Regions from separate parts of the Propionimicrobium sp. BV2F7 genome, predicted to be linked through region 1. Evidence: riboswitches for the same ligand, from Rfam matches in the RefSeq annotation. Region 1 holds a riboswitch; the other holds the start of a gene.
What was found. A riboswitch is a leader RNA that binds a small molecule or an ion and turns the genes downstream of it on or off. The one in region 1 is predicted to bind cobalamin.
Positions count from the first base shown of each region.

Region 2: linked by a shared signal. The riboswitch ahead of cobI (precorrin-2 C(20)-methyltransferase) and the one ahead of HMPREF1255_RS05960 (iron ABC transporter permease) in region 1 are both predicted to bind cobalamin.

Region 1 is NZ_AZIS01000004.1:350,738-355,546, reverse strand. It holds gene HMPREF1255_RS09430 (Rib/alpha-like domain-containing protein) at 1-1,926, shown strand, start outside; cobalamin riboswitch at 2,044-2,174, shown strand; gene HMPREF1255_RS05960 (iron ABC transporter permease) at 2,208-3,272, shown strand; gene HMPREF1255_RS05955 (ABC transporter substrate-binding protein) at 3,286-4,281, shown strand; gene HMPREF1255_RS05950 (ABC transporter ATP-binding protein) at 4,281-4,809, shown strand, end outside.
Region 2 is NZ_AZIS01000005.1:53,456-58,264, reverse strand. It holds gene HMPREF1255_RS06735 (NAD(P)-binding protein) at 1-201, opposite strand, end outside; gene malQ (4-alpha-glucanotransferase) at 551-2,482, shown strand; cobalamin riboswitch at 2,577-2,705, shown strand; gene cobI (precorrin-2 C(20)-methyltransferase) at 2,747-3,481, shown strand; gene cobM (precorrin-4 C(11)-methyltransferase) at 3,478-4,293, shown strand; gene cbiE (precorrin-6y C5,15-methyltransferase (decarboxylating) subunit CbiE) at 4,318-4,809, shown strand, end outside.

The sequences.
Region 1 (4,809 bases):
GGTCCGGCCTCTAATAAGGGTTGCCCTGCTTGGGGTGATGGTGAGGGTACTCCTGGTTCTGACGTAACTCTGAACAAGGACGCTGCTAACGGCAAGCTGCCAGATACCGTCAAGTGCGAGGCAGATAACGGCGCTACCTGCACCGTTAACCAGGACGGCAACGTGACCGTTAAGGTTCCTGAAAATGCTGCTCCTGACACCATAATTAACGTCACCGTTAAGGATGGCGACAAGACTCTAGACACCTCCACCGTTACCGTTACTAAGCCTGATGCTAAAGATGACGACAACGACGGCGTCCCGAACGACAAGGATAACTGCCCGACTATTGCTGGTCCGGCCTCCAACAATGGTTGCCCGGCATGGAATGACGGCACTGGTGCTCCTGGTTCTGATGTAACTCTCGACAAGGATCCGGCTAACGGTCCTCTGCCGAAGACTGTTACTTGCGAGGCCGACAAGGGCGCTACTTGTGCCATCGATGAGAATGGCAACGTAGTTGTCAAGGTTCCTGCTAATCTGAACGACGGCGACAAGATCGTTGTTAAGGTCAAGGACGGTGACAAGGTTCTGGACACCTCCACCGTTACCGTCAAGGACGGCGACGATGACAACGACGGTGTTCCGAACTCCAAGGACAAGTGCGCTGACACCCCTGCTGGCACCAAGGTCGACAAGGACGGCTGCCCGATTGTTGCTGACTACCAGCCTGGTTACGGTGATCCCGTTGTAGTTGCTCCTGGCGAGTCCAAGACTGCCGCTCCGGTTTACGCCGGCGACAAGAAGGCTCCGGAAGGCACCAAGTACCAGATCAAGGACGGCTGGAAGGCCCCAGAAGGCTGGACTGTGACTGTCGATCCTATGACCGGTGTTGTCACCGCTAAGGCTCCTGCCAAGGCTGACCTCAAGGGCGACACCGCTGAAGAGGTTAAGGTTCCTGTTGTAGTCACCTACCCCGACGGCGCAACTGCCGACGAGGCTGAGGCTATCTTCCAGCTCGATTCCGACAACGACGGCACCCCCGACGTTAAAGATGATGACGACGACAACGACGGCGTCAAGGACGAGGATGAGAAGAAGGACGGCACCAACCCGAAGAATCCCGACACCGACAATGACGGAGTTTCTGATGGTCGTGAGAAGGACCTTGGTACCGATCCTAAGAATGACGACACTGATGGTGATGGTCTGAAGGATGGTGAAGAGGCCGGTACCGATATTGACGATAAGGGCAACCCGACCAAGAATGATGACGGTACTCCTAAGGTCAATAAGGACAACGCCACCAATACCGATCCGAAGAAGGCTGACACTGATGGTGACGGCATCTCTGACGGTCGCGAAAAGAACATCGGCACCGACCCAAACAAGGGTGACACCGATGGCGACGGTCTGAATGATGGCCAGGAGGCTGGCACCGACGTCGACGAGAACGGTAATGCCGTTAAGGACGACAAGGGTAACCCGAAGGTCAACAAGGACGGTGCTACCGGCACCGACCCGTTGAAGGCCGATACCGACAACGACGGCATCAACGATGGCGACGAGGTCAACGGCACCAAGAACCCGTTCAAGAACGACAAGTTCGACCCGAACGGCAAGCCTGGTAACACCAACCCGCTGAACCCGGACACTGACGGCGACGGCCTGACTGACGGTGACGAGGTCACTGGCGCCAAGAATGGCGGCAAGCCTACCAACCCGAACGTGGCTGACACCGATGGTGACGGAATCAACGACGGTGACGAGATTGCCAACGGCACCGACCCGCTTGACCCGAACGACCCGGGCAAGAAGGCTAAGAAGTTCAAGAAGAAGGCAAAGGCTGGTCTGCCGACCACCGGCGCCGACGCACTGCCTATCGCAGCGTTTGGTCTGATTGCCGCTGGTGCTGGCGCTTACGCGATCCGTCGTCGCAAGCACTAACAGCTGCTAGCTAAATAAAGAGGTTTGGGCCGTCCCACTTGGGGCGGCCCAAACTTCTTGTTTGGAAACAACTGGCCGTAACAAGGCGTGATTCATTGCTAAAACTGTTAAGTAGTGTAAGAATATCTATTTGTTAGGCAATCCGAACTTGCCTAATAGCCGGTACAGGGAATTTGGTGAGAACCCAAAACTGACGCGCAACGGTAAGACGTAAGTCGAGTCCGACCTCTAACCGGCAGGTATCATTAGCCGCGCGAACCGGCCCGACCGAAAGTAACCGAATGCAGGAAAGTGCTACCGCCAAGGGGAGCACAATCCTGAGGCGGAGAAAAAATAAACGCAAGCGCAATGTGCGTCTTGTAATTCTGCTGCTCTTGATGGTCCTCACCCCGCTGCTTTCCATAGTTTTCGGGTCAGCAAACGTGAGCATCCCAGACATCGTTGGTGTCACACTCGATCATCTTGGTTTCAACGTCGATAAAACCTGGACGCCAGCCATCGATGCGATCGTCTGGCAGAATCGTGTCCCAAGAATCATTGCTGGGCTGGCTGTTGGCGCGATTCTGGGCGTTGCGGGTGTCGTTCTGCAGGCGTTGGTGCGTAACCCGCTGGCGGAGCCTTACGTGCTCGGCGTTTCTAGCGGTGCATCGACTGGCGCGGCGCTTTCGATTATCGTGCTCGGCGCGTCCAACTACATGGTCACGGGCAGCATGGCTTTCGCGGGAGCACTCATAGCTACGCTGATGGTGATGGCAGTCGCCGGTCAAGGCTCGACGCCACTGCAGCTTATACTCGCAGGTCTTGCAGCTGGCTTCGGTTTTCAGGCAGTAACGAACCTGCTCATATTTTCTTCTGGCAGCCCCGAAACATCGCAGGCCGTTATGTTCTGGATGCTTGGGTCGTTGGCTCGCGCACAGTGGCCGCAACTCCCGCTGTTAGTGATCGTTGCCGTGGTTTTCACGGCTGTGATGTTCTTCTGCGGCCCGATCCTCGACGCTCTGGCGAGCGGAGACAGAACGGCCGAGTCGGTGGGAGTGAATGCATCGAGGATGCGGGTCGTCATGCTGATTATCGTTTCGGCTTCAGTGGCAATAGCAGTGGCGGCGGCAGGCGGAATTGGCTTTGTCGGGCTGATCGTGCCGCACGTCATTCGATCATTCATCGGATATTCACATCGCTTCCTAGTGCTCGGATCAGCACTCGCTTCATCGCTGTTCCTGGTTTGGATGGATGCAATCGCCCGCGTCGCATTTGCTCCTGCAGAGCTACCGATCGGGGTAATCACAGGTTTAATTGGTGCGCCTTGTTTAGTAGTCCTCATTAAGAGGCAACGGCGTGCAAGTTAAGAAAGGAAAAAGAATGAGGAAACAACTCATCGCCGGAGCGCTAGCGCTCGGTCTTGCTCTCACCGGATGTTCCAGTAACAATGCTGAAAGCGAGTCTTCAGCTCCGGCATCGTCCGCCGCGCAGGCAGGATTCCCTGCCAAGATTCAAAGCTGCAACGAGACTTTGGAATTCGAGAAGGCTCCGGAGCGCATTCTGTTGCTCTCTGAAACCGACTTCTCAATCCTCTACGACCTAGGCCTGGCCGACAAAGTAGTCGCCAAGTCCGGTAACCGCCGCATCGACGAGAGCTACCCCGAAATGAACAAGGCTCTCGACGCCATCCCGCAACTTGAGGCCGGCGACACCGGCACCGGCGGCGCAAAAGTGTCCACCGAGGCCGCGCTGTCTGTAAACCCCGACGTCGTCTTCGGTTATGACGAGGGCGCCGACCGTGAAAAGCTGAAGGCATCCGGTGTTCCGCTGTACTCGCCCGACGCGATGTGTCCGGGCTACACCACCGATCACGCGTCTTACGATCTCGTCTACAACGAGATCGACAAGATCGCCACCATGTTCGGCGTTCAGGACAAGGCCAAGGAGGTTAAGGACAAGGTTGCCAAGCGCCTCGAGGATGTCAAGAAGGCAGCTCCTTCCGGCAGCAAGGCCAATGCCGCAGCGCTGTTCGTGATGCCGGGATCCACCGAGTTCTACACCTACGGAACCAGCTCCATGGTTCAGCCGATCTTCGAAGCCAATGGCCTGAAGAACGTCTACGACGACTCCAAGGAGCGCGTATTCGACGCATCCATGGAATCCCTTCTCGAAAAGGACCCCGAGTGGATCGTGCTGATGGCCGACTCCTCCACGCCGGAGGAAGCCAAGGCGATCCTCAAGGGTTACGCCGGTGCTGACGGCCTGCAGGCTGTGAAGAATGACAAGATCGTCTACCTGCCGTTCGTCCTCACCGACCCGCCGACAACCCTGTCTGTTGACGGCGCCGTCAAGCTCGGAGAGCTGCTGAAGAAGTAATGATTACTGTCAACCGCCTCTCCGTCAGCCGTGGAAAACGTCGGATTATCTCCGACGTTAGCTTTAGCGTGTCTGACGGCGAGGTGGTTGGCGTAGTCGGCGTCAACGGGTGCGGAAAATCTACCCTTCTGATGGCGCTACACAATGCTCTGAAGCCAGACACTGGTGAAGTGCTGGTGGACGGCAAAAACATTGCCGAGCTGAGTAGGCGAGAAATCGCCAAACAAATAGCCGTGGTGGCTCAGGAACGCGATGCGGTTTTGCCGCTGACCGTTCGTGATGCCGTCGGCCTCGGCAGGCTGGCTAGCCGGCATCTGATTGGATACGGCGACGACGCCGACCAGAGCCTCGTCGACGAAGCGATGGCTCGTGTCGAACTTACAGACCTAGCCGATCGGCTAGTCACAAATCTTTCCGGCGGTGAGCGTCAGCGCGTGATGATCGCCCGCGCGATCGCCCAGCAGTCCTCGCACCTGCTGATGGACGAACCGACCAACCACCTAGATCTGCGGCATCAATTCGCGCTTC
Region 2 (4,809 bases), on a different contig from region 1:
CTCTTCTTTACCTTCTTTAATAAGGCGCAGCCACTCTTGGATGTTCTCGCCGGCGGGGCAGGCATTGTTACAAGGTGGCAGCAGGTCTACGTAAATCGGGATCTGCGTGCGAACTGGGCCGATTTTCGACGTGCCCAAAGCCAGGTCTGGAACCGCAGTCACGTCTGTGCGCTGCGTCACCTCGTTTGCAAGTTCACTCATTTTGCTCCGCTCTAAAACTTCTTCTGAAACCCCCTTGTTAGGCACTTTTGCAGGTGCGATGCGAGGGTCATCCAGCAGATTCAGAGTACACCGCTAGACAGACAGAAAATATAACTTGAGTAGCAGTTGCAGCAAGGGAAAACTATTACTTAGGTCTAGTGAACCTATAAACAAAACGGATTCATTTCCTATATTTCGGTTATGTAATCATCTAACAAGCAATTGTCTGCAATCATTCATTCGCCATAGGCAACAATTCCGACGATGACTTGCACACATATAGGTGAAGTTGCCAGAACTGATCTGAACTATGGCCAAGCTCAAACAGGTATTCATGTAGGATCGCCACGTGAATAACATTTCATCAGACCACGAAACCCGCGGCATATCGCATAGCGCCACCAGCGCAGACGACGCGCACCGCGGCGAGATCATGTCTCGCGTAGGCCGATATGGAGTAACCAGCGGTTACGTGAATACCAAAGGCGATTGGATCAAGACACCAACAAAGACGTTAGAGCTAGTCGCAAACAGGTTTGATACTTCCGTACCGCTAGACAACGAAAACGGCCCGCTGGTATGCAGCCCGGGTCGCTACCACCCAGAACTCTATGGAACGCTAATCCTAGAGAACGGGCATCACTACCGTGCCGAAGGCCTGGTGGACATGCCCGGATACCACATTCTTTACAACGACGCCGGCGTCCGCCGCTTCGTCATCTGCACGCCTGAAAAAATTCAGACCCCACAGCGTAGTTGGGGTTGGCAGATTCAGCTTTATTCGGCACGCTCCCGCTCTTCTTGGGGCATCGGTGATTTCCGCGACCTCGCGCTGATCTGCCGCATCGCCGCCATGCAGGGCGCGAGCTGCGTGCAGGTCTCGCCAGTCCACGCCATCGGCCCGACCGAGCACCCGCAGGCATCGCCATACTCGCCCGCGTCCAGGATCTTCCTGAACGTCCTACACATCGCACCGGGCGACGTCCTCGGCGCCGAGCATGTAGACCTGACCGACCTCGCGGAGGCAGGCTGCAAGCTAAACAAGGAACGCATGATCGACCGTGCAGCCGTCTGGAAGCTGAAGCGCGAGGCGCTGCTGCGCATCTGGAAGGCCGTCCGAAACGACCCGAACATCGAGCGAGACGCCTGGTTCGAGCAGTGGGGCAAGAAGCTTTCCGACTTCTCCACCTGGTCCGCCATCGCCGAAAAGTACGGCACCGACTGGCGCAAATGGCCGAAGGAATACCAGAATATTTCCTCCGACGCGGTTGCCGAATTCGTCAACGAGAACTCCGACCTCATCGATTTCCACAGCTGGATGCAGTGGGTTGCCCACGTCCAGTACGCTGCCGCTTGCCGCGAGGGTGTAGACGTCATCGCGGACCTGGCCGTTGGTTCCGACTCGGCCTCCCAAGACGCCTGGATCAATCAGGACATCCTCGAGTTCGACTTCGAGATCGGCGCTCCCCCGGATAGCCACAACATCGAGGGTCAGCGCTGGGGCTTGCCGCCGTTCAACCCGCAGAAGCTCGCGGAGGTGGATTTCAAGCCGTTCATCGATATGGTTCGCGCCACCCTGCGCGACGCCGGCGCGATGCGCATCGACCACGTCATGCAGCTCTGGCGCCTCTACTGGGTGCCGGTTTCCGGCAGCGCGGCCGACGGCGTCTACATCCACTACCCGGTGGACGCCATGCTTGCCATCATCAGGCTGGAATGCTACCGCCAGAACAGCTGGGTTGTTGGCGAGGACATGGGCACCGTAGCGGGCGGCGTGCGCGAGACGATGGAAGAAATCGGCATGCTGGGTAACCGCTCCGCAATGCGCACCCCGGTTCGCGAGTTCCCGACCCTGGGAGTGGGCACCAGCTCCACACACGACCAAGTGACGGTCGCCGGCCTAGCAACCGGTTTCGACGTCTCCGAGCTGAAGCGCATCGGCAAGAGCGCAGACTGGGCGCAGGTCGAGAGCACCCGCCAGGTGCTATGCGAGATGGCTCACGTCGACCCGACGAAGCCGCTCAACCAGATCACCCGCGACGACGTCCAGTCGATGATCATCGAGCGCTACCGGATGCTGCGCGACGCACCGAGCCGAGTCGTCCTGCTCAACCTGGACGATGCTGCCAGCGTCAAGGAGCGTCCGAATATGCCCGGCACCATCGACCAGTACCCGAACTGGCGCATCGCGCTGCCCCGCCCGGTGGACGACATCATGACGTCGTCGCTTGCCGACGAGCTGGTCAGCGTCATCGAGCAGGGACGCAAGCTAGATAAATAAGTTAGAAAAAGTATCGGGCCGCAAGATTCTTGCGGCCCGATACTTTTTGCCCCAAATTAACTCTTCATAAGGTTGGGAGTGGTTGGGATATCGCGCTAGGCTTGACGGAGTCGACACGAGTCGACGACGAGACGCTTGCGAAGCCGGTGAGAACCCGGCGCTGTCCCGCAACGGTATCTGCGCGCGGCGCGCAGTTAGCCCGGTCGCCAAGCCGATCGTCCCCACAGCGAAACACCCTCGAGGTTAGGGTGGCTAGGAGATTTAGTGAATTTTCCACGGCTACTTGGCATTGGCGTCGGCCCGGGGGATCCCGATTTAATTACTGTCAAAGCATTGAAGGCGCTGCGCAATTGCGACGTCATTCTTGTGCCATCCACCGAAGCTAGCGGCAGCAATGCCGGGCGCGCGGAGACCATCATCACGGCTGCTTCCCCCGAGATGGCCGAGAAGATCGTGCGCGTGCCGTTCACGATGAAAGACCCAACAGGCGTCACCACCCGCAGAATGACCAACTGGCAGACGTCCGCGGCCGTGGCCATCGAACAGTTCGAGGCGGGCGCCAAGCAGATCGGTTTCGCGACCATCGGCGACCCTTCTGTGTATTCCACGTTCAGCTATCTTGTTGCCAGCGTGCGCGAGAAGATAGAGGTTGAGGTGGAGGTCATCCCCGGCATCACGGCGATGCAGGCGCTCGCGGCCGCCTCGAAGACCCCGCTTTGCGAGGGCGACGAAGTGCTGGCGCTCGTGCCGCTGAAGAAAGGCATCGACCAGCTCGTCGAGGTTTCCGAGGTGGCCGACACCTGCGTGGTTTACAAGGCCGGACGCCACTTCGCCGCGCTGAAAGAGCACCTGAACGAGGTGGGCGAGGACGCCGTCGTCGGCAGCAATGTTGGGCTGCCCGAAGAAGAAATTTCATTGGTCAGCGAGCTGGATGAGGCGCCGTACTTCACCAGCGTTTTGTGGCCGCCGAAGCGCAACGGACTAGGAGAACGACTGTGACTGGCAAGGTAGTTTTCGTCGGTGCGGGCCCGGGTGCCCCCGACTTGATCACGGTGCGCGGCGCCGAGACCATCGCGAACGCGGACATCATCATTTGGGCGTCGTCGCTGGTTAACCCCGAGGTCGTCGCCCGCCACAAGGAGGGCGCAGAGCTGATTGATTCGGCCTCCGCGTCCCTGGAGGACATACTCCCCTACTACGAGCGCGCTCGCGACGAGGGTATTCTGGTTGCTCGCGTTCACACCGGAGACCCCTCCATATATGGCGCAACCGCAGAGCAGCGCCAGGTTCTCGACGAGATGGGCGTGCCCTACGAGACTATCCCGGGCGTATCCGCGTTTTCTGCTGCTGCGGCGATGAGCGACGTCGAGATCACCCTGCCCGAGGTTTCGCAGTCGCTTATCCTGACCCGTCTGGAGGGTGGCCGCACCCCGATGCCGCCGAAGGAAAATGTCCGCGACTTCGCCTCGCACGGCACGACGATGGCGCTTTACCTTTCGGCAGCACGTTCGAAACAACTCCAGGAGGAGTTACTGGCCGGCGGCTACCCCGAGGATACCCCGGTGATTATCGGCTACCAGGTCACCTGGCCCGACCAGTTCATGGTTCGCTGCAAGCTTTCCGAGCTCGAGTCGACTATGAAGGCCCACAAGCTGTGGAAGCACACGGTCATTTTGGTTGGCCCCGCCCTCAGTGAGGAGCGCATGGTTAAACGCTCGCACCTCTACCACCCCGGTTTCAGACACGAATACCGCCCTGCGGACCCGAAGGCCGCAGCGGATCTGCGCGATAAGGGCGCAGAGGCGCTCTGAGCCCGCCGCGCGAAAGGACAACACATGATTACCGTTTACGGATTCATCGCCGAGCCCTCCGAAGAGCTTCGTAGGGACGCCGCAGACGCCGACCTGGTGGTGGGCGGTAGGCGTCACCTGGACGCGCTAGGCGTCGAAGAGGACAAGCGCGTCGTGCTCGGACGCATCGCCCCGGCGATCGACGAGATGAAGAAGGACCTCAACCGAAAGATCGTCGTGGTTGCTTCCGGCGACCCGCTGTTTTACGGAGTCGTGCGACGCATCCGTGCCGCCGGCCTAAAGGTCCGGGTTGTGCCGGTCGTCACCAGCCTGCAGATGGCTTTCGCTGCCGTCGGGCTGCCGTGGGACGACGCCTTGCTGGTTTCCGCACACGGCAACGACCCGGTGCCCGCCTTCGACGCCTGCCGGCGGCACCCGAAGGTCGGCATTCTGACCGACCCGAAGAACACACTGCCACAGATCGTCGAGGCCACCGCGGGCTTGGGCAAGACCTACGTGCTGGCCGAGAAGCTTGGC